One region of the Paenibacillus sp. EKM212P genome, then DNA from elsewhere that is predicted to be linked to it. Evidence: riboswitches for the same ligand, from Rfam matches in the RefSeq annotation. Region 1 holds a riboswitch; the other holds the start of a gene.

The links. A riboswitch is a leader RNA that binds a small molecule or an ion and turns the genes downstream of it on or off. The one in region 1 is predicted to bind ZMP and ZTP.
Region 2: linked by a shared signal. The riboswitch ahead of G9G54_RS20810 (bifunctional 5,10-methylenetetrahydrofolate dehydrogenase/5,10-methenyltetrahydrofolate cyclohydrolase) and the one ahead of G9G54_RS10085 (TIGR01440 family protein) in region 1 are both predicted to bind ZMP and ZTP.

What each region holds. Positions count from the first base shown of each region.
Region 1 covers NZ_JAAMNR010000003.1:197,832-207,865, forward strand. The annotation lists gene G9G54_RS10065 (ABC transporter substrate-binding protein) at 268-1,533, opposite strand; gene G9G54_RS10070 (carbohydrate ABC transporter permease) at 1,549-2,385, opposite strand; gene G9G54_RS10075 (carbohydrate ABC transporter permease) at 2,385-3,266, opposite strand; gene G9G54_RS10080 (serine hydroxymethyltransferase) at 3,441-4,691, opposite strand; gene G9G54_RS10085 (TIGR01440 family protein) at 4,812-5,399, opposite strand; ZMP/ZTP riboswitch at 5,620-5,701, opposite strand; gene G9G54_RS10090 (low molecular weight protein arginine phosphatase) at 5,780-6,364, opposite strand; gene G9G54_RS10095 (manganese efflux pump MntP) at 6,469-7,029, opposite strand; gene G9G54_RS10100 (L-threonylcarbamoyladenylate synthase) at 7,172-8,419, opposite strand; gene spoIIR (stage II sporulation protein R) at 8,575-9,267, opposite strand; gene G9G54_RS10110 (FtsW/RodA/SpoVE family cell cycle protein) at 9,483-10,034, opposite strand, start outside.
Region 2 covers NZ_JAAMNR010000008.1:108,795-118,828, reverse strand. The annotation lists gene G9G54_RS20840 (S-layer homology domain-containing protein) at 1-2,511, shown strand, start outside; gene G9G54_RS20835 (NAD(P)H-dependent oxidoreductase) at 2,619-3,293, opposite strand; gene G9G54_RS20830 (winged helix-turn-helix transcriptional regulator) at 3,437-3,829, shown strand; gene G9G54_RS20825 (ABC transporter substrate-binding protein) at 4,025-5,017, shown strand; gene G9G54_RS20820 (stalk domain-containing protein) at 5,138-6,640, opposite strand; gene G9G54_RS20815 (cyclodeaminase/cyclohydrolase family protein) at 6,834-7,469, opposite strand; gene G9G54_RS20810 (bifunctional 5,10-methylenetetrahydrofolate dehydrogenase/5,10-methenyltetrahydrofolate cyclohydrolase) at 7,466-8,332, opposite strand; ZMP/ZTP riboswitch at 8,444-8,528, opposite strand; gene G9G54_RS20805 (fatty acid desaturase) at 8,742-9,803, shown strand; gene G9G54_RS20800 (sensor histidine kinase) at 9,871-10,034, shown strand, end outside.

The DNA of each region.
Region 1 (10,034 bases):
ACAAACCAAATAAGCACAGATGCAATGCGTGCCTGTAAATCCTGTTTATTATAACATTCCCTTGATTGATTTAACACCTGCCACCGTAACCTTTTGTCAAGGGAAAGATATGACATGTAAAATACTTAATAGGACCACTTCATGTGTGACTTTCGTCACATAAAACTACATTAAAAAGGCTCTGACGGCACTTGACCGTCAAAGCCTGCTGGCTTTAAACTTCCTGCCCATGCTATAGCCTTTGCTTCCTCATGCAGCGGTATTCTTTTATCTATACTTCAAATTGTCCCATGCCCCCTGAAATTGCTGAAGCATTTCGTCCTTCGTGATAACCCCTGCAATATAGGCTTGCATACTACTGCTTAAATCCTGATTTAGCCCTTTCGGGAAGCGTTGAAAGTTCCAACTCCATATCTTGCCTTCCCTCACATGCCGAGATATTTCTGCACCTAGATCACCTGTCGTCTCGTCACTGGACGTGATACTTTTGAAGGCAGGAACAAACTTAAATTCCTTGATGATATAATGTTTGCCTGTTTCTGATGTGACCAACCAATTGAGGAATTCTTTTGCCTCCTGCTTCACAGGCGAATTTTTATTGATCACCCAGTTCGAGGCCACTCCCACCGCGAGTCTACCTCCTGTGGAGGGATCATTGTCTATAGGCGTAGGCAGAATACCCAAATTCAAGTTAGGATTAATTCCATCCATTTGCGGTTGCGTCCAGTTCCCCTGGTGCATCATAGCAGCCTTACCTGTCGAAAACAGTGTCACTTGTGTATTGTAATCCGTCGTGAGCGGATTGCGGTTCCCATATTTTATAGTCAGGTCAAGCAACTTTACCCATTGATCAAACACGGGGTTACCGGGGATGCGAGCCGTTCCTTTGTTTAAATCCTCAACGTAACTTTCCGGGTTCGGCTGTCTGGCAAACGGGATATTGATAAAATGGTTCCCCAGAACCCACCATTCCGCATACCCGTTAGCAAAAGGTATAATCCCTGCCGCTTTCAGTCGCTTGGCTGCTTGCTCCAGTTCATCTATCGTCTGAGGCAGTTTGGTTATGCCCGCTTTTTTAAATAAATCCTTGTTATAAACAAATCCAAATCCTTCCAGATTCATAGGCTGTCCATAAATCTTACCGTTAACCGTCATCGGCTTACGAGCGAAATCGTCCAGATCCTTCACCCATGGCTGATCCGACAAATCCTCCAAGTACTCCAACCACGTATCGCGGTCTTGGTAGCCCTCATTTGTAAAAATGTCCGGCTGATCGCCTGATGCGAATTTTGCCTTCAACGAAGCACCGTAGTCCGTACCACCACCGACAGATTGGATATCCAGCTTGATGCCAGGGTGGGTCTTTTCATATTCAGCCTTCAGCTTGTTTAACGGTTCCGATATCTCTACTTTGAATTGATAAATGTGTATCGTTTTTGTCTTACTCTGTTGAGCCTTCGTATTTCCACAACCTGCAAGTGTACATGCGAGCAGCACCATCAAGGAGATGACAAGTAACGCTGTTTTTTTCATCGATTATCTCTCCCTTCAGCCTTTGACCGCGCCGGCTGCAATGCCAGAAACGATGTATTTTTGCATCACCAGAAAAAACACAACAATTGGCGTGATCCCCAACACCAGTGCTGGCAGCGCCAAGTCCCATTGCTTGGTGTACTGACCAAACAACATATAGGTTGCAATCGGAATGGTACGCAGCTCAGGATCATTCAAAATGAGTGAAGGCAACAGATAGTCATTCCAGATCCATAAGGTATTCAAGATAAGCACGGTTACGAACATAGGCAGCAGCAGCGGACAAACGATGCGAAAGAACACCCCGTACCGGGATGAACCGTCCACCCTTGCCGCCTGCTCGATCTCAATAGGTACCGCTTTAATAAAGCCATGAAAAAGAAAAACGGATAAAGGCGCTCCAAAACCCAGATAACATAAGATCAGTCCCGGTATACTGTTGTTCAAGCTCAATACGTTGGACACTTCCATAAGCGGCAACATAATCGATTGAAAGGGAACTACCATCGCAGCCACAAGCAAACCGAACAGGAACCGATTAAAACGAGTGTCATGCCGAACCATCTGGTAAGCGGCCATCGAGCTGATTAGTAGCAAAAGCGCATTACTGACGATCGTGACAATCAGTGAATTCCCCAGTGCTGTGGGAAAGTTTATTTTATTCCAGGCGTTAGCATAGTTTTCAAAACGGAAGGTTGTCGGCCACGAAGCGGAATGGGCCAAAATGTCGCCAAAGGATTTAACGGAGTTTACGAGCAAAAAATAAAACGGAACCAGAAAGATTAACCCGATCACAATTAGCATTATTTCAGCAGCCCATGTGCCCAAACGATAGTTTGACGTTTTTCCCATTACATTTCGACCTCCTTTTTCTTCGTGAGACGCACCTGAATGCTGGTTATGATTGCAACGACCACAAAGAAAATCATAGCTTTGGCAGTCCCTAATCCAAGTCGATTATTTGTAAACGCTTCATTATATATGTCCAACGCTACAGACTCTGTCGACTTGAAAGGTCCCCCCTTTGTGAGAGCCAAATTCAACTCAAATATTTTAAAGGACCAGGATATCGCCAGGAACAAGCAGACGGTCACCGCTGGCATAATAAGTGGCACTACAATATGACGCAGAATCTGTCTTCGGCTCGCACCGTCGATTTGTGCCGATTCAATAAGGGCATGCGGGACATTATTTAACGAGGATATGTAAATAACCATGAGATAACCTGCATATTGCCACACAAACACAATGACAGTTCCCCAAAAAGCAGTTGGCCCATCACCCAGCCACGGCAGTTTAAAAAAAGAAAGCCCTGTTGCCTCACCTACTGCAGAAAAGCCGCGTACAAATATAAATTGCCAGATAAAGCCGAGCAGCAAGCCGCCAATCATATTGGGCATAAAAAATACAGTTCGCAGTGCATTACGGGTACGCAACGGTTTGGTAAGTGCATAGGCTAGGAAAAAGCCAATCAGGTTCGTCAGAACGACACCACATACGGTAAACCGGACCGTAAACCAGAATGCATTACGAAAATCTGGATCATCCCTAAAAATATGAATGTAATTCCCCAGTCCGAGCCATCGGATATTTTCAGATACTCCATCCCAGTTGGTCATAGAATAATACAGCCCCAGCAGGAACGGAATGACCATAATCAAGACAAAAAACAACGCCATCGGTCCTACAAATACGAGTTGCTGCAAAAATTGCGCGGATTTTCTTTGACTCAATGCAATCACTCCTTTGTCGTAGATCATGAAGGATAGCGCGCATAAACCCTTACTGTAATCGCTTATTACCCAAAAATGTATGTTTCGAGTCGTTCGGAAGCAAAAAAAGACTGTTCTCCTCCGGCTTACGGAAGGAAAACAGCCTATAACATAAAAATTATGAATGTCGATGAATTAGTATTGAGTTCCTGGATAAATCGGGAACTTATCTGTCAACTCGCCAACCGCTTGGCTTGCTTTGGACAATACAGTATCATCTTTCGGGTTTTTAAGGGTTTCAGCAATGATTTTACCGATTTTGACCATTGCCTCTTCATCCATACCACGAGATGTTGCAGCAGGTGTACCAATACGAATTCCGCTTGTTACGAATGGACTGGTCGGGTCAAAAGGAATCGCATTTTTATTGACTGTGATGCCCACGGAATCCAATACATGCTCCGCTTCTTTACCTGTGATATTCAAATTGCGCGTATCCAACAGCATCAGATGGTTATCCGTACCACCGGATACAATGTTAATCCCTTCAGCCAGCAGTGTTTCAGCCAGCACCTGTGCGTTGCGGACTACGTTTTGCGCATAGGTTTTGAACGATGGCTGGAGCGCTTCACCCAAAGCAACCGCTTTGGACGCGATCACATGCATCAGTGGCCCCCCTTGAGTACCAGGGAAAATAGCTTTATCAATCGCTTGCGCCCATGCTTTGCGAGTCAGAATCAGACCCCCACGCGGACCACGCAGCGTTTTGTGTGTCGTTGTTGTTACAAATTGGGCATGCGGAACTGGACTTGGGTGAATTCCCGCTGCCACAAGACCTGCGATATGTGCCATATCCACCATGAACAAAGCACCTACATCATTGGCAATGGAAGCAAAAGCTTCAAAATCAATAGTACGCGGATATGCACTCGCGCCAGCTACAATCAGACGAGGACGGTGCTTGAAGGCTGCCTTACGCACTTCATCGTAGTCGATGCGGAAGTTGTCTTCGCGTACACCATAGGCAGCAAAGTTATACAACAAGCCGGAAGCGTTAACCGGACTTCCGTGTGTTAAGTGGCCACCATGCGCCAGATTCATACCCAGTACAGTATCTCCAGGTTTGAGAGCTGCCAGATACACCGCCATGTTGGCTTGTGCTCCAGAGTGAGGCTGCACGTTAGCATGCTCGGCGCCGAACAGTTCTTTCGCGCGGTCACGTGCGATGTCTTCAACGATATCTACATGCTCACAGCCACCATAGTAGCGTTTGTTCGGATAACCTTCAGCATATTTATTCGTCAGCACGGAGCCCATAGCTTCCATTACTGCTTCACTGACAATGTTCTCGGATGCGATTAGCTCGATATTGTGGCGTTGTCGTTTCAGTTCAAGTCCCATTGCTTCCATCACTGCCGGGTCACTTTTACGCAGGTGTTCCATCATGATTGATTACTCCCTCTCCATAGTCAATTGTCGGATATACAAGCAAACGCCTGCTCCTCTGTTGGGTACCTCATCATCAATGCAAAAAAGATTAGTACAAACATGCCGCCATGCCAAATGCTAATCGCAGTTTCCGCCGACTTCTTGCTCCAGACTGTACACCGCCCGTTGTCCGCCAATAAGTGGAGGACGGGTGAACGCTGCTGTCACACGTGCTTCGCCAATCCAGCGAAGGCTTGGGCGAAACGGAACAGCAATGGGTCGCAGATGCATGCCAATCAGCGTTTCGCCGATGTCTATCCCGGCATGAGCCTGCACGTTCGCCGCCAAACACGCGTCACTCATAGAACGATAGGCGGCGGTGGCCATAGAGCCTCCTGCTGTACGAACAGGAACAGCTGCAACCTCCGTCAGTCCCAGTCGCTCCAGCACAGCCCGTTCAACGACCAGCGCTCGGTTCAAATGCTCACAGCATTGAAACGCCACATCAAAGCCATACTCCCTGCGAACAGACTCTACTCCAGACAACAGTTGCTGAGCCACATCGAGCGCTCCCGCCGTACCAATCCGACTTCCAGCCACTTCACTTGTGCTAACGCCGATAACCAGCAGGCGACCAGCCTTGAGACTGGCTGCTTCTGCGATTTCCCGCACGACAGAAGTGGTCTGTGCTTCCAGCGGAATCTCATGATCTAATTGTTCCACCATTGGAACCTCCTTTGGTTGAACAGCCTCTCAGAGACTAGGCACGGTCTCATGCCCCAAGTTCAACACACTCTCTCCTGATCACAATCTGACTATATTATAGCCGATGTTTCAGATTTCGAGCAGAAAAAATGGAAGAATCTTTAATGGAATCAACTCTCAGCTAAAAATCTGGCATAACTTGTATATGAAAAAAAGAGCAGTCCACACCTATGTGGAATTGCTCTTTTGCCCAGGCGACCGGCCGTATATCCGATGCTCCATCGTGGTTAATCCCACTTTTGTCGCCAGTTACATCGGATTCTCATTTTTCCACCTTATCTTAACGGATTAACCGCCGAAAATCAACAGATTCCGTACAAAACAGATGAGTAATACCAATTTTATTCGGAAGAACCCTTTAGCTTGTCCAACAGCTTATGCAACGCTGTACGGATTTCCGCAGCTGTGACATCGTAATCTTCTCGCGAACCGCCAAACGGATCAGAAATATCAAAGCCCGGAATCCGTTGGTGTAATTCAATCATTCGTTCACGCTCCTGCGCCGATAGCTCTTGTCCGAGTGAAGCCATCAACTGCTGTGAAGCATATAAACCATCCAACTCCTGTACATCATTCAACACCGCATCCCGGTTCTCCACATATTCCTTAAGCGTAAATACTTTGCCCGCCGTTTGGGGAAAGCGCTGAATTACGTGCTGTTTATGTCCTTGCGTCAAGGTTAAGATCAGATGCGCCCACCCGGCAAGCCCGTCACTCAAAGGGGTCGAAGTGATCTGATCGGATATACCGTGATCACGTAGAACCGCCTCTGCATGTCGGGATATCGGCGTGCCTTCCATCGCGGCTACTCCCGCAGAACGCACTTCCAGTTCTAGCCCATGCTCAGCAGCCAACTTACGTAGCATCCCTTCAGCCATTGGACTGCGACAGGTATTCCCTGTGCATACGAATAAGATATTCTTCAACGTTTTCACCCCCCGTATGTTAAAAAAATATATAAACAGAGGATTACTATAGTTCTAATCCCTTACTATAATCCTGCATTTATTTTACACTGTCTACGCTAAAATCAAAACATAAACATAAAGCCGAATGCCAGCAAAATGGCACCGCCCACTGCTTCTCCATAATCTCCTAGATTGCGGCTGACCTTGCGACCCAGCAGCAGACCCAACATCGCCATTGCTCCCCCGCAAAAACCAAACGCCAAAACGGACAGCACCAGATCACTTTGGAACATACCTAGTGACACTCCTACAGAAAATGAGTCAACGCTCACCCCAAGTGCAAACAGCAAAAGGCCTAAAGGCGAACGATGATCCAATACCTGTACGCCGTCCCCTTTAAAGGAATTATACACCATATGCCCGCCCAAAAGGATGAGTAACCCCCCTGCGAAGTAGGCCGTCACATGACCTAATAAAGAACTCATATAATGGCCTGTGAACATTCCCAGCAATGGCATCAGAATGTGAAAAAAGCCAATAACAGTACTGATGCGCAGCACGTCTCGCAGGCGTATCCCCTTCATGCCGATCCCTACGCCCAGCGATAACGCATCCATTCCTAGCGCTACCGCCATGATCAGAATCGTTACAACCTGCCCGGCATGGGCAGAGGCTGCCAGCATACTCCATCCCTCCATTATCCGTCTGTTCTTGTACACGTTATGCGGACAAGGGGCAAATCAGTACAAGCATACACTGAAAGTACCCCATACCGAGACGAGGAGGGAGGAAAATTTAATATAAGAGACTCTGATTCCACAGAAGCTACAGGCGGACGATTCGGTGACCTGCCGCTTTAAGCAGGCGGTTCATGACGGCATCTCCCAATCCTTTCGGCGGACAGGATTCCGACAAAATGTAGGTGACGCCGTCCTCGTCGCAGCGGCGCAGCACGCCGTACAGACGCTGCGCTGCCTCATGGAGCGCGTCCAACTTGCCTAGCGTGTAGACGCGCTCTCCGGCGTAGCCGGCGGCATGCTCGTCGAACGCGAGCACTGCCGTGCGCTCCCCGCGCGCGGAAGCCTCCGCCAGCGCGGCGCGAATCCAGCCCGTCACCTCAACGGACGACGGGCCTTGTACCACGCTCAAGCGGCCTCGGGGCGCGTAGTGCGTGTACTTCATGCCTGGCGAGCGCGGCGCCGGGCTGTCCGCGTCTTCCCCAGGCGTAGCGGCCAACGCCGGGTCCAGCACGACGGCGCGAGCAACCGCAGCGAGCTGCTCGGCCGTCACGCCGCCGGGGCGCAGGATGGTGACGGTTCCGTCGTCACCCGCCTGCACTACCGTGGACTCCAGTCCCACCCCCGTGGGACCTCCGTCCAAAATGCCGCCGATGCGGCCCTCCAGATCCTCTCGCACATGCTGTGCAAGGGTGGGACTGGGTCTTCCCGACCGGTTGGCGCTTGGCGCAGCCAGTGGACAACCCGCTTCAGCGATCAAACGAAGGGCTATCGGATGATCCGGCATGCGCACTCCGACTGTATCCAGCCCGGCTGTCACACGCGATGACAGTGCCTGCGGCACTACCGGCAATACGAGAGTCAGCGGTCCCGGCCAGAACATATTCATCAGCGCTCGGGCCGTATCGTTTATTTCTGCTACCATACCCTCTAATTGATCAGCATCAGAAATATGTACAATGAGCGGGTTATCGGAGGGACGTCCTTTGGCAGCGAATACCGCCTCCACCGCTTTTGTACTACGAGCATCGGCCCCCAGGCCGTACACGGTCTCCGTAGGAAAGGCTACCGTCTCTCCAGCTTGGAGGAGTACGCCGGCCTCCCGTATGCCCTTTTCCGCCGCGATCCGAGTCTGTTCAGCCCAAACTTGGTCAGAAACATCCCCGTCAATGTTGCTCACAGGAACCAAACATCTTACATCCCACCATTGGGTATGGGAAGACCTCAATGCCTGCTTCAGCTCGCAATTTTCCTGTTCGTCCAGCTTTTGCTCCGATTTTTCCTTTTGCACAAAATCTCCGCGCAAGTCTTGCATTTGATTCGATTTATCACTCATATCAGATCATCCCATATCTTATTGTCATATACAGGCCAGTGATTTCGCTTGATCCTATAAGGCTACTTTGAAAGATCAGTTTATTTGGCTCTGCCATGTGTATATCTGTCGTAAGCTCCATTATAGCATATGGGGAAACTTACACTCCTCAACGTTTAGGCAAACAAGCCACTCACCCAGCTAAACAGTCCCGCAAGTGCATCCCACAGAAAAAAACGTACTTCCGGCTCCTTGTCAGCGGCATTCGTCCGACTTTCTCCGTGATCCGTTTTTGCTGATACCGTTTGTGCCGCTGCTTCCCCACTGCCTGCATCAATAAAGCACAGCGGAGGAAACAGCACGCACCACCAATTTTGCCCTTTTCCTTGCCCCAGCGTAACCCGAAGCGCTTCATAATTCCCTGCTGGGTAGATCAGACCACCGTACATTTTCGTCGGGAAAGGTACGCTCGCCAGTTCCACCTGATGATCATATGCAATGCCGCGACGAGCCAGTTCCGTACCTACCAAACGGTCAATTTCAGGTAAATGGGCATCAATCAATGATCTAGCTTGATCTAAGCTTTGCGGGTTTTCCAGCTCACCCACCCAGGCATTCATCTGCTGGACAATAGCGTCCCGTATTTCGCGTTTAACCAGCTGATCCTCCGGACGATCCGAGTTGGCCAAAATACGCAGTCGAATGGAGTCATGTGGAATCATATTCAGCCCTGTTGTAGCTACTCCTGATGCTAAGGTTCCTCTTGTTCCAGTGGTCATAGCAGCATCCGTCTTTTGACCTTCCCAAGACATCATTAATATCGAAATACAAAATAGTATCATTGCAGCTTGCTTGATCCAACTTCTCATCTTCGTCTCCCCCAAACCCAAACTCTATCATGTCTATCAGTCTGTCCGGTTTGGGAGAGTCTAAACCTATGAATCTTATAAAAGATTCAGGAACACCAAGCTTCTGACCCTCACCGAGGCATATAAAAAAGCCCAGATTTCACAATCTGGACTCTTTCGTTGCACCGTTTCAACTCACACAAATGCCAATCAGTTTCAAGCCAAATCCACCTGCACTAGGCTTTTTTCGCCTTCGTCAAGCTTACTCTGGAAGGCTGCGGCAGATCGTCCTCCAGCTCTTGGCCGTGCACCTTAATACTCATAACCAAGCCGATACTAGCCATGTTAATAAGCAACGAGGTACCACCATAACTTATGAACGGGAGCGTAATCCCCGTAAGCGGCATAATGCCCAGAAACGCACCAATATTCTCAAAAATCTGGTACAGCAACATGGACACAATCCCGACAATAATATACGGTCCGGCGCGATCCCGGCATTCCAGCGAAATCAGGATCATTCGGTGAATCAAAATAAAATATAACAATAGCAGCACTGAAGAGCCTACAAAGCCAAATTCCTCCGCTACGACCACAAAAATAGAATCCGCGTACGTATAAGGAACACGCCCGGACTGTACCGAGGTTCCTTGCAAAAAGCCCTTGCCCATCATCCCGCCAGAGGCTATCGCCAGCTTGGCATTTTTGGTATGATAAGACGCCTTCGCGGTTGCCTCTTCCGGTACCAACCAAGGGTCCAAACGCTCAACCCAGTGACTACGGCCAAT
Region 2 (10,034 bases), on a different contig from region 1:
ATGGCGGTGTGGTATGCCAGGTATTTCGGCGTTTCTGAAGATACCCGCGCTTCCGATAGATCCAGTTTTGTGGATCAGGCTGATATATCAGACTATGCACAAACGAGCGTATGGCTGATGGAACGGTTGGAGCTGATCGAGGGGGATACGAATCATTATTTCCATCCCAAAGAGTCTGTGAGACGGCAGGATGCTACACTGGTAGCATATCGGATATGGCTAGGCGGTGACGGTCTGAGAGAACGTGCTAAGCGTTTGCTGGAGTCATTAGGAAATGGAACTGCAATGACGAATCAGCCAGCCAGCCCAACGGAATCGAAGAAGATCGTGGTCGACCTGGCGCCGGAAATCAGTCACCAGCGTGCGAATCCGGAGATCGAAGAGCCTAAAAGCCATAGTCCAAGACCCGATCCACCGGTATCTCCGGTAACACCAACAGAGCCGAAGCCGGAACCGCCAATTATACGACCAGAACCTAGTCCCAAACCACCGGTGATACCACCAGTGACACCGCCAGTGATACCACCAATCATACCGCCAGTGACTCCGTCAGAACCACCGGATCATTCGTCGAATTTCGTGGTGGATGAGGTAGTAATCAAGGCGCCCGAGTTGGTCAATCAACCGGAAACGTATCCTTCGTATCAGCTGTCCTTTGATCTCTACAATAAAGGGCACTTGGTAAGCATTCCCGCTGTTAGCGTCACAAGTGTCACCTACACATTTAGTGATACATTAGGTGTATTTGATGAACATGGGAAAATTGCGCATTCCGAAAATATACCTGCTGCTGATGGTTATATTCCTGTAGAGATGGAAGTCACCATTGCTAAACCTTATCGGGTACTTAAAGCACAGACCAAGCTGATCGTGAAAGGGAAGACTCCTCCGGTAGAGGAACCGAGTGTAATCAGGTCCGTATACTTGGCGACGTACTCCATTTCACAGGCCGCGACTCTAGACCCTGATGCCTGGAGCATGCCCTATGTATTTCAAAATGCAAAGGGAGAGGTCATACCGTCCGGTCTATTGCCGTCAGACTTGAAGCTTCGGATTGAGGATTCCAGAGGGATATTTGACGAGGATGGACATATTGCCAATCTGCATCTGATACCTGCATTGAACTCTGTCATACCATTCAAGATTGAGGTTGAGTCACCCTCTCAGGGAATTCACTTCATATCCGATGCCGAGTTAACTGTAGTACCAGGAGCACGAAAAAAGCAATATTTTGCTATCTCCATGATGTTGCAGGGAAAAGATGCGGGCAGTACGACCACGATAGAGCAAATTGAGCAGTCACGTCAATTGCTGATGGATCACTTTGGTCCCAACGTAAAAGTGACGTGGGCCATGGAAAATAGATTTATTTTTGTGGAATCAAATCGTCCGCAGCTTAAAAAGGTTTTGGAATATGTGGATCAGTATGGCGATGAAGTCGGGATTTTGGATGGATATCCGAATAATCTGTTTGGTCTCCCTGAATGGGAAGCACAGATGAACGAGTGGTTGTATATGTATCGTTATAATGCACTCAATGAGCTGCACCAATCTGGTTCGTTGGGATCACCTTCGGTGTTTGAAAGCATGGATACAGACCAATATCGGAAGTATCTGCCTAAATCATTGACCGGCTTTACGGTGAATCCTGAGCAGGCCCAATGGCTTAAGGATCATTTTAAGATCACCTCAGCGATGGGGTGGTCGGCTACACAGTATAATGTGAACAACATGTATGGTGAGGGTTCACCTTTGATGCCTTACTGGTCCCATAAGGATAATCCGATTGTTCCGGCACAGGGGCTTACAAATAATAGCGGTATCGTATTTATGAACTCGATTACGATTGATCCGATTGGATCACGTTATACCAAAGATTCCTCACGCTGGACTCTCCATCCGGGCGATCCATATGTGACCGAAACGGATGCGGCACCACAACTGTATATAGCGCAGCAGTATTTAGATAACCCGTATCAACGTTTGAATACAGTAAACTACATGTCCATTATTTTGGATGTCAACTGGCTTGCCAAAAACCATAACATGTCTCAAATATGGGAGAACTTTGTGAATCACTTCCCTGTTGACCGTGAGGTTGAGATTGTGGGCGTGGACGGGCTGAAACAGATTTATGAATCGGCAGCTGGATTGAGTAATGATCATACGGAGTTTTCGCTCATGTTTAGAGGCTCAGGCTTTAAGGCAGTTATGGACTCCAATAATTCACCAGCCAATCTGCGTTACTTGTGGACTGAAAACGCCTCACAGCGGATTATTTTATCCAAGGAGGATGGAGATGCGGCATGGTCCATTATTGACTTTACTGACTATACCCGAAGTCCGGTTCCGAAGATGGCATACAATCTGGATAAGAACACGGATGTAAGCTATGTCACTGGAAGGAACTTTAAGCTGCATCCTACAGCTCCGTTAACAGCAGATGAAATTCAGCGCGTAAAGGATCGTTTGAAGGAGATTTACTTTGCAGAAGAAGTAAACTATCAGTAAGGATTTTGAATGACAGATTTTTTATAAGACTTGAGATTTTATGAAAAAGGGGCGCCCATAGCCATAGAAATGGCTGTGGGACGCCTCTTTGTTTTAGAGTAAAGGTTTTACACCCATTCAATAACCTGATCTACAGATCGCCGGGTTTTGCCGCGCGGCTCGTTCAGGCGGTATCCAAATGCCACCATACAGGAAATACCGAAATGCTCGGCATCCATGATGCCTTCTTCGGAGAGGATGCGTTCGATTTCCTGTTTATTAAAACCTTCGATAGGACAGGAATCAATGCCGATTTGAGCTGCGGCAGTCATCATGTTACCCAGTGCGATGTAGGTTTGTCGGCAGCCCCACTCGAACAACGCTCTTTTATTTTCCTCCAGCCCAAAATCAGATTTTAGAAAGGCATCATACACTTTCTCTCTGCCTTGAATCACTTCAGCGGGTAATTGCTGTACGTTCTCCATCATACTCTTGATATAATCGGAGGAGGCTACCATATCTTCAGGAAGTCTAGAGAGGATGAGTACAAAATGGCTGGCTGTTGGCAGTTGTTTTTGCGCCCCCCAAGAGTAAGGCAGCAGCTTCTCACGCATAGCTTTACTCTGAACGACAACAAATTTCCAAGGTTCAAAGCCAAATGAGCTTGGAGATAAACGACCGGTTTCAAGAATAAAATCAAAATCGGAATCGCTAATTTTCTTATGACTATCAAATTCCTTCGTTGCATGTCTGAACTCGTATGCAGATAAGATTTGATCTTTAGTAGTAGTTAAGGTTTCCATCGTTATTCCACTCCTTATGGATGTGATTAAAATTGACGCTTACCAAGTGACATGCTTAATATTAGAATATACATGACCGTTTTTGAAGTACGCACATTAATGTGCTGTAGTATATAAAATGATACCAAGGAGGAGAAAGGCCTATGCGCAATCGGAAAGGCGGCTTTGGGGAATGTACCGCTGGAAATGATCAGGCGTGTCCAGTTGAGTTCACGCTGGACGTGATTGGGGGCAAATGGAAAGGGATTATTCTATATCATCTCATGTATGGGACTAAGCGATTTAGTGATTTTCGGCGGATCTGTCCGGGAATTACTCAGCGTATGCTGACACTCCAATTGCGCGAGCTGGAAGAGGACGGAGTCGTTCACCGTGAAGTCTACCAACAGGTTCCTCCTAAGGTCGAATACTCTCTAACTGAATTTGGAAAAACGCTGATCCCGATTATTAACCTGATGAAGGATTGGGGAGAAGAATATAAAACAAAACAGCGATCATCAGAAAGCAGCCTTCAGCAGCCTAGCCCCAATGTGTAGGTTTTTGAGACGGATCCACGAAAAAAGACCTGGCCATCATCATTTTGGCAGGTCTTTTGTTTTTTAAAGTGAAATGATGCAAAGTTCGTTTTTCAGTTGACAGCAAGGACGACGCTTGGTATATTTCTTACGATATTGATAATCATTATCATCTGTATTGGAGATCATCTCCACAATATATAGGGGGCTAATCAGTTGAAAAGAAAATCGTATTTTATGATGACAGCTATGTTACTTGTATTGTCTGTATTCATCAGCGCTTGCGGCGGAAATAATAATGGAAGTAGTCCGGCTTCATCTTCAGAAGATAAGCAAGAGTCGGCTACTACTGGAGAGACTAGAAGCTTTAAAACGGTTAAAGGGGATATTCAAATTCCTGCTAAGCCACAGCGCATTGTAACGGATTTTTACGGCGGAGAATTGCTGTCCGTGGGTGCTAACGTGGTGGGTGTGGAACCGACTGCGTTTCAAAATCCTTTTCTGACCGATTTGCTGAAGGAAAAAGGAACCAAAGAGGTGGGTGATCCGACCAATTTGGAAAAGACGCTGGAACTCAAACCCGATCTGATCGTGGTTATGAAGGATACGAATTATGAGGCTCTTTCTAAAATCGCACCTACTCTGTACATTCCGTATGGTACGACGACTAATATCTATGATACGGTCAAGCTGTTCGGCGATATCACCGGGGAAAAGGAGAAGGCCGAGCAATTTATTACTGCATTTGATAAAAAGGCCGCTGAAGGTCGCGCACGTCTTAAAGGTGTGATTGACGAAAAGGCAACTTTCGGTCTGTATGAGCTGACGGACAAGCACGCACTTTGGATCTTTGGCGACAATGCGGGTCGCGGCGGCCAAGCTGTATACAATGCGCTTAAACTGAACATGCCAAAGAAAACAGTGAACTCTAAGGAACAAACGGTGCAGCTTTCGATGGAGGTATTGCCGCAGTATGACGCAGATTATATGTTCCTGACTACGTATGACCCCGAGAAAAAGGGTGAGGCGCTCAAGCAACTGAAGTCGTCCGCTGTATGGGGGAATCTTCCTGCGGTGAAGAACAATAGAGTGTTCTTTAACGATTTTGATACGTATTATCGCTATGATCCAATCGCTATTACCGGGCAAATTGATATGATCGTAGATATGCTGGTCGAAAGAGAAAAAGAGAATAAAGCTAAACAATAGATGTGAGATTCTGCGTTGTAATGAATTGCCCAAAACAGATAGGAATTCGCATATTATACGCAGTATATAGCATTAAAAACCAGTCCAACATGAATCATGTTTGGACTGGTTTTTTATTAACTATTTCGTCGTAATTTCAATAGTATCTTCTTTTTGTATCCAATCTACTTTGGCCCCTAGCGTTTCGCTGAGTAGCCTTAGTGGAAGATAACCAATACCATTCACCATGAAGGGCGGATTGGTGAATTTTACGGCTTTATCGTTCACTTTTGTTTGGCTGGTTTTGAAATTTACTTCTAGAGAGACAGGATGGTCTTCTGTCTTAGACTGATTCATTTTCGCTATTTTGCTGTTGAAATCATAAGCGATCTCGGCCCCCAGTTTGTCAAAAACAGAACGAAGGGGAATAAACGCCTGCCCGTTGCGGGTAATGACACCATTACTCAGAGAGACAGGCGAACCATTGAGACGGACAAGAATCGGTTTTTGTACAGGAACTGGTGAACTATACAGAAACTCATAGTCCCCTATACCGAGCTGCCCGTGTTTGTTGACACCCCAGCCCCATAGGGCGCCATCTGTTTTTTGCATAATTACGTGCCGTGGACCTGCTTTGATGCTTTGAATATTTTTAGTAACTAATGTAAAGGGTGCATTGGATGGTAACTTTTCACCGTCTAGAGACGCAACATATACATTCCCAGCTGTGGTGAGGGCAAGTATGGAGCGTTCGGCGAAAAAGGCGTCTTTAACATCCTTTATTCCTGTTAATAGTACAGGGGTATTTTCGTTGTGATAGGTTGTATTATCTGAGTAACCTGTAACTGTAGCACCCCAGAACCATAGCCGACCTTGCTGATCAATTGCGAGATTGGAATACCTATTGGCCTTGATTGTCTTGATATCCGATAAGGCTTGAATTTGCGATACGGATAGAGTTTCGGACGGAGTTGCATTTTTATCAAATTCTTTGGGCCACGTCCACACGGTGCCATCTTTTTTTAAGGCTATATTTTTAGCGATTGACGTAATATCCTTTAATGATGAAATAGGTTTGAAGCCCTGCAAGGCTTTTGTATTTTTCCATACACTGCCGTCTTTCTTTAGAAATATCCAGCGTTCCTCATAATCCGGTCTTTCCTCATAGTAACTATCAATATTGGCAACCTCGTCGATGCCAGATAGGGTTTGAAAAGGACTAGAGATGTTTCCATTGTCGAGCCGTTCAGCGGAAGATATGCTGCCTTCGCTGCTCAGAGCGAGCACATGATCATTCAAATTACTTACAGCTGCGAGGTTCTGTAATCCTTCCAGAGGAACGAATTTCACGGATTCAGCAATATTATTTCTAGGCACATACCAAGCAGAGTGGTCTTGTAAGGTAAATACCAGATCGCCCTCGTTGATGATATTAGAAAATGTTTTTACAACGTCCGGCTTACCCTCTACACGAGTCGGTACGGATTGATTATAACCCCACAGCCACAAGCTTCCATCAGACTGAATTAAACTTCCAGAATCATAGGAGCGAATATGGGATGTGGAGTTATCTCCGGCCGCCCATACACTGGGACTGAGCAGCAATAACGTAATTATACTGAGTAATAGAGCCCGTCTTTTCATACGATTTTCCTCATTTCTTGATCAATGTATCCCCCTATCCATAGACGTAGATTATATAGAAAAGTTTTCCAAAATATATGAATTTCAATAAAATAACCTCCAAACCCACGATTAGAGATGGATTTGGAGGCTATTTTTTAATGAGTAAGCAGAATATGTTGGTTCGAACAGGTTATACACGGTTATGAGCAGACTAATTCGCTATTCGACTGCGCACCATCAACAAGGTTTTTTCTTTGATCTGTCCGATTTCACGGATGAGTGCGGCTGTCTTGGTCTCATAGGAGTATTTGACATCCAAGTCTTTCAGCGAAGCAAGGTTAATGTCGACGGTAAGCAGGGCAGATTGAGCGGCGGCTTCGAACAGGATCGCGCCGATGCCAAGATCCGAAATCACATTTTTATTGGACATTTCCACAATGTTATACGCTTGCGACAATCCGTCCCGGCATACTTCCAGCAGGCGCATGGGTACCTCAATGGCAGCGATCACCGCTGTCTGTAGGGAATGGGTACGATAGCGCTTTTCTTCGTCGGTTTCCTTGGGCAAACGCAGCGCGGTCATGTACTGTTCAAAGGATTGCATGTCTGCGACCATTAGTTCCTCACAATGTGTAGACAATCTTTCCATGCTGCTAATGACGTCCGTGATTTGTTCATGGATGTGCGCATATTTTTCTCCTTGTGAAAGGTTGGCGGTCATGGAGGTCATAGCCGCGCCTAGTGCCGCAGCCAGTGCGGATACACTTCCTCCGCCGGGGGTAGGCGCTGCACTCGCAGCCTCTTTCAGAAAATGTCCGATGGAATTGTTCCACGACAGTTCACTCATGAATAAACCACCTCTCTGGAGTAGTGTTGCAGATGTATCGCTTTGAGCAGATTTTTGTACAAAATCGCAGTCGTCAAGGTGCCAACGCCGCCGGGAACCGGAGAAATGGCATGCACCTTCTCCCCAACGTCTAAAGCGGCATCCCCCACTATTTTTCCCTCTAGCGTCTCATTAATTCCCGCATCTACCAAAATCAGACCGGGATGAACCATATCCTGTGTAATCACATCAGGGCATCCGACTGCGACGAAGGCAATGTCTGCATGGCTCAGATGCTCTGCAATATCACGTGTTCCTGCATGACAGGCGGTAACGGTGGCATTTTCTCTTTGCAACATGTGGAAAAGGGGAAGTCCCACTGTCTGTCCGATGCCCACGAGAGTGACATTTTTGCCTGCCAATGTGTGACCGTAATGCTTGAGCAGCTCGATACAGGCTTGAGGTGTTGCGGGATATAGTCCGGCGTCACCTGTTACGGTAGCCAGCTTGTTATCAGGTGTAATCCCATCAATATCCTTGTAGGGGGCGATGGATTGTTTAATAACGGAGGCGGAAAGATGTTGGGGAAGCGGGAGTTCCAGCATAATGCCATGTACATGGGGTGCATCGTTCAGACTGCTGATCAGGTGCAGTAGCTCGGTTTCGCTAACATGACGATCAAAAGTATGGAGATGAAATGAGATGCCCAGCTTCTCCGCTATTTTTTGCTTGGTCCGGGCATAGTAGGCAGATGCCGGATCACCTTCTACCAATAGGGTCGCCAGATGGGGACGGTGTCCTTGCTGCTTCATTTCTTCTACCTGTGAACGGATCGTTGCATATACTTGCTCAGCTGCTTCTTTGGATTTCATGATAATAGCCATAGTCCGAGCCTCCTCTGAATTTATCGCGTGATTTATCAACAGGGTGTCATGGTCTTGTAAACGAAAAAAAGTATTTGCACAAGGTCGTCAAGACAGACGAATCCTCTGCAAATACTTCTCCCAGGCGAACGGTACGCTTTTTTTGTATGCTCCCTCGTGGTTCATTCCACTGACTTCGCCAGTCACATACAGCGTTATTATGTCTTATATTTTAACAAATAATCCTCAGAAAAGAAACCCGCGAACATTTGGAAAACGGGTTGTGTTACTTGTCTATATGACAAATGTCATATACCTGAGCTGACGTTTATGACTACAGCGCCTAGAGGCTTTACCTTATACTGAGATTAGATCAACATGTACGCCTAACAGGATCAAGGTATAGGCGTCATTTTAAAGGAGGATCATAATGAGTATGACACAACTCCCATTAGCCCAATTGAAAAAAAATATGGCTCCCTACGAGAAAATAAACACGAAATCCAGCGTTCTGCAACTCATCAATACTTTGGGTCCACTGATCCTATTGTGGTATGCTGCTTATCTTAGCCTGTCGGTTTCGTACTGGCTGACGCTTCCCATTGCCATTGTTGCATCGGGGTTTGTGGTACGGACGTTTATTATTTTTCATGATTGTGGTCATCAATCCTTCTTCAAAAGCCGCAAGCTGAACGACATTGTGGGAACGATTACAGGTATTATTACGCTCTGTCCTTATCATCAATGGAAAAATAGTCATGCGATCCACCATGCAACCAGCAGTAATCTGGATAAAAGAGGCACAGGTGACATGTGGGTGCTCACGGTAGAAGAGTACACAGAGGCTTCCACATGGACACGGCTGGCCTATCGCATATATCGAAATCCTTGGGTTATGTTCGGACTAGGTCCGATCTATACTTTTTTGATTTCCTATCGCTTTAATATCAAGACAGCCAAACGCAAGGAAAAAATAAACACTCATGTGACGAATATATCCATCGTTGCATTGTATGCACTGTTGTGCTGGGCTATTGGATGGCAGGCCTTCCTTCTCGTACAGGCACCTATCTTTTTTGTATCCGGTATGTTGGGCATCTGGTTGTTCTATGTACAACATCAATTTGAGGATTCGTATTTTGAGCACGATGAAGAGTGGAGTTATATTAATGCAGCCGTAGAAGGCAGTTCTTACTACAAGCTTCCTAAAGTATTGCAATGGATTACGGGGAATATCGGATTTCATCACGTTCATCATTTGAGCCCCAAAGTGCCAAATTATAATTTGGAAAAAGCGCATGAAGCGACACCGTTACTTCAAAAGGCGACCACGATCACAGTAAGTAGCAGTCTGCAATCATTGAAGTTCCGACTTTGGGATGAAAATACGAAAACCTTTTTGACCTTTAAACAAGTGAAGCCGCTCCTTAGCAAACGTGTTGCAGTCACGAAACCCATCCCTACACCTGTTGTAAGCACAGAAAGAAAATAACGTTGTACAAAACTTGGTATGATATGATAAGAGATATAAGTCAAGTGAAGTAGAAGAGGGTGGCAGGATGCAAAAATGGTATCAGATTTTTCAAAGAAATACTGGACTTAGCCCTTATGTGTGGGTCGTCTTTTATATCCTGCCCTTTTACTACTTTAGCTCTTCATCTACAAGTCATATTATTCTGGGTACTGCTATTATTTTGGTGTTTTTTGCATGTTATGTATTGGC